DNA from 2 places in the Streptomyces sp. NBC_01433 genome. Region 2 is predicted to be linked to the other one. Evidence: riboswitches for the same ligand, from Rfam matches in the RefSeq annotation. Region 2 holds a riboswitch; the other holds the start of a gene.
The links. A riboswitch is a leader RNA that binds a small molecule or an ion and turns the genes downstream of it on or off. The one in region 2 is predicted to bind glycine.

Region 1: another riboswitch for glycine. It lies ahead of gcvT (glycine cleavage system aminomethyltransferase GcvT); the one in region 2 lies ahead of gcvP (aminomethyl-transferring glycine dehydrogenase).

What each region holds. Positions count from the first base shown of each region.
Region 1 is NZ_JAPEPM010000001.1:491,453-494,850, reverse strand. Features, by position in the region: gene gcvH (glycine cleavage system protein GcvH) at 1-200, opposite strand, end outside; gene gcvT (glycine cleavage system aminomethyltransferase GcvT) at 301-1,416, opposite strand; glycine riboswitch at 1,573-1,670, opposite strand; gene OG413_RS02105 (AAA family ATPase) at 1,828-2,502, shown strand; gene OG413_RS02100 (enhanced serine sensitivity protein SseB) at 2,710-3,398, shown strand, end outside.
Region 2 is NZ_JAPEPM010000001.1:5,757,425-5,760,822, forward strand. Features, by position in the region: gene OG413_RS25790 (DNA polymerase IV) at 1-792, shown strand, start outside; gene OG413_RS25795 (PRC-barrel domain-containing protein) at 714-1,085, opposite strand; glycine riboswitch at 1,218-1,315, shown strand; gene gcvP (aminomethyl-transferring glycine dehydrogenase) at 1,510-3,398, shown strand, end outside.

The sequences.
Region 1 (3,398 bases), 5.3 Mb from region 2:
CTGACCGACTTGGTCGACTCCAGCTCGCCGCAGGTCTCGCCCGCGGTCACCGTGTCGCCGACATCGGGGAGCTGGGCGTAGACGACGTCACCGAGCGCGTTGGCCGCGTACTCGGTGATACCGATCGTGGCCACGCCGTCCTCGACGGCCGACAGCCACTCGTGCTCCTTGCTGTACCGCAGCTGCTGGGGGTTGCTCATGACCTGAATTCTCCTGTACGCGGGGGAGTGCTGATGAACGGTGGTCTTACGGTGTGAGACGCGAATGTGTCACTTCCGGGGCGGTGGAATGCCCCGGATGTCACTTCTCGCGCTTGTAGAACGGCAGCGCGACGACCTCGTAGGGCTCGTGCGTGCCCCGGATGTCCACGCCGACGCCCGCGGTGCCGGGCGTGGCGAAGGCCGCGTCCACGTACGCCATGGCGATCGGCTTGCCCAGGGTGGGCGACGGGGCGCCGGAGGTGACCTCGCCGATCACCTTGCCGTCGGCGACGACCGCGAAACCGGCGCGGGGGACCCGGCGGCCCTCGGCGATCAGGCCGACGAGCTTGCGCGGCGGGGCGGTCTCGGCGCGCTCGGCGGCGGCCGTGAGAGCCTCGCGCCCGACGAAGTCGCCCTCCTTCTCGAACTTCACGACCCGGCCCAGACCCGCGTCGAACGGGGTCAGCGCGGTCGTCAGCTCGTGCCCGTACAGCGGCATGCCCGCCTCCAGGCGCAGCGTGTCGCGGCAGGAGAGCCCGCAGGGGATCAGGCCGTGCGGGGCGCCGGCCTCGGTGAGCGCCCGCCACAGCTGCTCGGCGTGCTCGGGGGCGACGAACAGTTCGAAGCCGTCCTCGCCGGTGTAGCCCGTACGGGCGATGAGCGCGGGCACCCCGGCGACCGTGCCGGGCAGACCCGCGTAGTACTTCAGGCCATCCAGGTCGGCGTCCGTGACGGCCTTCAGGATGGCGGGCGACTGCGGGCCCTGGACGGCGAGCAACGCGTACGCGTCCCGGTCGTCGCGCACCTCGGCGTCGAAGCCGGCCACCCGGTCCCGCAGCGCGTCCAGCACGATCTGGGCGTTGCCCGCGTTGGCGACGACCATGTACTCGCTCTCGCCCAGGCGGTAGACGATCAGGTCGTCCAGGATGCCGCCGTCGCTCCCGACGATCATCGTGTAGCGGGCGCGGCCGGTGCCGACGGTCGCGATGTTGCCGACCAGCGCGAAGCTCAGGAAGGCGGCGGCCTGCGGCCCGGTGACCGTGATCTCGCCCATGTGTGACAGGTCGAAGAGACCGGCCCGGGTGCGTACGGCGTTGTGCTCGTCGCGCTCACTGGCGTACCGCAGCGGCATGTCCCAGCCCGCGAAGTCGGTCATGGTCGCGCCCAGCGAACGGTGCAGGGCGTCGAGGGCTGTGTGACGGGGGGCATTGCTCATGGATTCGGCTCCAGGGCATGACGACAGAGGGCGATCCCTCCCCATCTGTCATCGGAACCTGAGAGGTTCGCCGAAAGGCCCTGAAGGGGTCAGCCCTCGCCGGGTTCGGCTTGCACCTTGGGTGGAGCCGCCGGGCGGCTCGCTTTTCAGATCTGCCTCATCCACGCGGTACGGGGCCTGAGAGATTCAAGGGAGGAACTTGCTCCTTCGGCGCCCGGCACACACAGTGGCCGGAACTCTCCCGCGCGGATTCAAACGGCCGGTATGCAGTTGGCGGGCTCATCATCGCATGCCGTACGGGAGAGTGGGGCGTCCGGTCCCCACCGACTTGGGCGGCGGGCCCAGTTGTGCCGCATTACCTTTTCTTTACACTTCTTGGGCAGGTGTGGGTGACCCGACAGGGGGAGGGCGATGACGTTGCAGCGGTACGCGACGACCGCGGGGGTGGCGCACGGCGCGATGCCCGCGCAGCCGGGCGCACCCGCCCGGGAAATGCTGGGCACGCACGCGCCGGTGGTGCGTGATCTGCGGGACCGGGCCGGGCGCAGCCCGCACAGCCTGGACTTCGCGGCGGGCGATCTGGTGGTGGTCTCCGGGCTGCCCGGCAGCGGAAAGTCGACACTGATCAGGCGGGCCGTGACGGACCGCGCCATCGATTCCCAGGACACCCGGGACACCTGGGCCGGCGCGCTGCCCCGCTTACTCCCGTACGCCCTCTACCGCCCGCTGGTCCGGGCGGCCCACTATCTCGGGCTGTGGCGGGTGCTGCGCTCCGGCGAGTCCGTCGTCGTGCACGACTGCGGTACGCAGGCGTGGGTACGGCGCTGGCTCGCCCGGCATGCCAGGCGCCGGGGCCGCATCCTCCACCTCGTCCTGCTCGACGTCACGCCCGAAGTGGCGCGCGAAGGGCAGCGCGAGCGCGGCCGGGGCGTCTCCGGCTACGCCTTCGCCCGGCACCGGCGCTCGGTCGGCCGGCTGCTGCACGACACGGAGCTGGGTCTGCTGCCCCCGGGGTGTGCCTCGGCGGTGCTGCTGGACCGTGAGGCGGCCGGGGTGCTCGGCCGGATCTCGTTCGCGGACGTGTAGGGGTGGGCGTGCGGAAATGGACGTCCGGGGGCGGGCCGGTCGGAGCAAACGGGCGGAAGCGGATGTTCCGGAGCGGGCGTGCCAGGCCCGTTCGCGGACGCACAGCCCTCGGGCTCCCGGTCGTCCGTCCGGCAGCTGGACGGACGACGTCCCGGGGAGGCTAGGGTTTCCGCCGGAACGCACGGTCGAGAGAGGGACACCGAGCCAGTGGACATTTCGGTACCGGCACAGACGCATCCGCAGCAGGGGTGGCCGGCCAACGAGCTCGAAGACGTGCTCGTCGCCTCGATCGGCGTCCCGGAGGCGGGCGGGCGGCTCGTCGAGGTGCTCGGGCGCAGCGCGGTCTGGGTGCCGCTGCCCAACGGAGGCAGCCCGGAGAGCGCCGACCTCGACCTGCCGATGATGGAGATCGAGGGCGTCGCCTACGTCCCCGTGTTCAGCTCCGAGGCGCAGTTCCTGGCCTGCGTCGGCACCCAGATGTCCTTCACCGTGGCACCCGCCCGCGACTTCGCCCGCGGCCTGCCCCCGCAGGTCGGCATCGCGGTGAACCCCGGCGGCGCCGTCGGTCTGCCGCTGCCGCCGCCCGCCGTCGCCGAGCTCTGCCGGGCCGGCCGCACGCCGCTGGACGGCCCCTCCACCGGAGGCCGGGTCCGGCTGTTCGAGCCGGACTGGCAGCAGGAACCGGTCGACTTCCTCGCCGCGGTCGCCGGTGAGTTCCAGGAGAGCGGCGTCGTGAGCACCGCCCGCCGGGCACTCGCCAGCATCGAGGGCGGCGACCCCGTCCTCTTCATCGGCGTCGAGTTCGCCACCTGGGACGGCGCCGGGCAGAGCGCCCCGATGGACGCGCTGGGCCGGGCGCTGGGCCGGGTCCAGGTGCCGTGGCCGGTCAACCTGGT
Region 2 (3,398 bases):
GTCTCGCTGCACCGGATGGCCCTGGGGCTGGACGACCGTCCCGTCGTCGCCGAGCGGGACGCCAAATCCGTATCGGTCGAGGACACCTTCGACATCGACCTGCACGACCGGGTGCGGGTGCGCACGGAGGTGGAGCGGCTGGCGGGCCGGTGTGTGGAGCGGCTGCGGGCGGCGGAGCGCTCCGGGCGCACGGTGGTGCTCAAGGTGCGCCGGTACGACTTCTCGACCCTGACCCGCTCCGAGACCCTCAGAGGGCCCACGGACGACCCCACAGTGGTGCGTGAGGCGGCCGCGAGGCTGCTGGAGGCAGTGGACACCACCGGGGGCGTACGGCTCCTGGGAGTGGGCGTCACGGGGCTCGCCGACTTCACCCAGGAGGATCTCTTCGCGCAGGCCGCCGATGCCCGGCACGCGGCGGAGGCGGAGGCCCAGGAAAGCACGGCGGCGGACGACGGCACGATGGACACCGGGGCCGCCGTGGAGGAAGCGGCGCAGGAGAGCGCCGAGCTGCTCGCCGCCCGGCTCTGGCCGGCCGGACACGACGTACGGCACGAGACGCACGGCCACGGCTGGGTGCAGGGGAGCGGGGTGGGCCGGGTGACGGTTCGGTTCGAGGAGCCGGGCGACGAACCCGGCCGTGTACGTACGTTCCGCGTCGACGACCCGGAGCTGAGTCCGGCCGATCCGCTGCCGTTGGTGCGGGACCCCGCCGACTATTCCTCCTGGCCGGCCAGCTTGCCGAAGTCGCGGTCCGGCCCGGTCTCCTCCGTGGGCGGGGAGTCCAGCCCGTAATGGCGGTAGAGCTGCAGTTCCTGCTCCGGGGAGAGATGCCGGCCGACGCCGAAGTCGGGCGCGTCCTTGATCAACGCGCGGTCGAAGGGAATCCGCAGCGAATCCCCGACGAGCTCGCTCGGTTCCAGGGGGACGAAGGCGTCTCTGCTGAAGAGTCCGGTGCGCACGGCCGCCCACTCCGGGACTCCGGTCGCATCGTCCAGATAGACCTCATCAACCGTTCCGATCTTGGCGCCCTCGCGGTCGAATGCCTTGCGGCCGATCAGGCTGCGCGGATCGATGTCGGTCTGCACGGTGCCTCCCACTGGTCGCAACTGCTCGGGTGGTCGCAACTACTCCACAAGCACTACAAAAGTGCAGATCCCAGGCATTGGCCACTCGAGAAATCCGGCACGGACCCCGCTGGTAGGCTGGCAGATGGCTGCTGACCCCGTGCGGGAGAGTCCTCCGGTGCAGAATCCGGAGGCGCCGAAGGAGCAAATCCTCCCCGGAATCTCTCAGGCCCCCGTACCGCACGGATGAGGTCACTCTGGAAAGCAGGGCGGGTTTCGTGCGGGCATGTGCCGGGACGGATCCCTCCCTCACCGACGGTGAAAGCCGGTGTGCCGTGAGGCGGGCCGGTGAAGCTCTCAGGTTGAGATGACAGAGGGGGAGGCCGTTCGGGCACCCACGCCGTGGTGCCCCTCGCAGGTCGTGACAGACCAGGAGGCCTCCATCATGACCCCCCGTCGCACCCCGCTCTCCCAGCTGGAACAGGGCATTCCGTTCGAGCAGCGCCACATAGGGCCCGATGGTGCGGCCCAGGCGAAGATGCTCGCCCAGGTCGGCTACGGCTCGCTCGACGAGCTCACCGCCGCCGCGGTGCCCGACGTGATCAAGAGCGCGGAGGCCCTGAAGCTTCCGTCGGCCCGTACCGAGGCCGAGGTACTGGCCGAACTGCGCTCGCTCGCCGACCGCAACCAGGTGCTCGCCCCGATGATCGGGCTCGGCTACTACGGCACGTTCACCCCGCCGGTGATCCTGCGCAACGTCATGGAGAACCCCGCCTGGTACACGGCCTACACGCCGTACCAGCCGGAGATCTCCCAGGGGCGGCTCGAAGCCCTCCTCAACTTCCAGACGATGGTCGCCGAGCTGACCGGGCTGCCCACCTCCGGCGCCTCCCTGCTCGACGAGGGCACCGCGGCCGCCGAGGCCATGGCGCTGGCACGGCGTGTCGGCAAGGTCAAGAACGGCGTCTTCCTGGTCGACGCGGACACCCTGCCGCAGACCGTCGCCGTGATCGAGACCCGCGCGGAGCCGACCGGTGTCGAGGTCGTCGTCGCCGACCTCACCGGCGGTATCCCGGCGGAGCTCGTGGAACGCGGCGTCTTCGGCGTGCTGCTCCAGTACCCCGGTGCCTCCGGAGCCGTCCGCGACATCAAGCCCGTGATCGAGCAGGCCCACGAGCTCGGTGCGATCGTCACCGTGGCCGCCGACCTGCTGGCGCTCACCCTGCTCACCTCGCCCGGCGAGCTGGGCGCGGACATCGCGGTCGGCACCACCCAGCGCTTCGGCGTGCCGATGGGCTTCGGCGGTCCGCACGCCGGGTTCATGGCCGTCCGGGAGAAGTTCGCCCGCAGCCTGCCCGGCCGCCTCGTCGGCGTCTCCGTCGACGCCGACGGCAACAAGGCGTACCGCCTGGCCCTGCAGACCCGCGAGCAGCACATCCGCCGCGAGAAGGCCACCAGCAACATCTGTACCGCGCAGGTGCTGCTCGCCGTCATGGCCGGGATGTACGCCGTCTACCACGGCCCCGAGGGGCTGCGGACGATCGCCCGGCGCACCCACCGCTACGCCATGATCCTGGCCGAGGGCCTGCGTCGGGCCGGCGCCGACGTCGTGCACGGCGCGTTCTTCGACACCCTGACCGTGCGGGTGCCCGGCAAGGCCGCCGCTGTGGTCGCCGACGCCCGCGAGCGCGGGGTCAACCTGCGCCTCGTCGACGCGGACCTGGTCTCCCTCTCCTGCGACGAGACCACGACCCGTACCCAGGTCTCCGCCGTCTGGGCCGCCTTCGGTGCCGACGGCGACATCGAGGCACTGGACGCCGCGGCCGCCGACACGCTGCCCGACACCCTGCTGCGCGACGACGACATCCTCACCCACCCGGTCTTCCACCAGCACCGCTCCGAGACCGCGATGCTGCGCTACCTGCGCAAGCTCGCCGACCGGGACTACGCGCTGGACCGCGGCATGATCCCGCTCGGCTCCTGCACCATGAAGCTGAACGCGACCGCCGAGATGGAGTCGATCACCTGGCCCGAGTTCGGCGCGCTGCACCCCTTCGCCCCCGCCGAGCAGGCGCAGGGCTTCCTCACCCTCATCCGTGAGCTGGAGGAGAGGCTCGCCGAGGTCACCGGCTACGACGCCGTGTCGATCCAGCCCAACGCGGGTTCGCAGGGTGAGTTCGCCGGTCTGCTGGCCGTCCGGGCGTACCACCGGGCCAACGGCGACGACCGGCGCACGGTGTGTCTCATTCCGTCCTCGGCCCACGGCACCAATGCCGCGAGCGCCGTCATGGCGGGCATGAAGGTCGTCGTGGTGAAGACCGCCGACGACGGCGA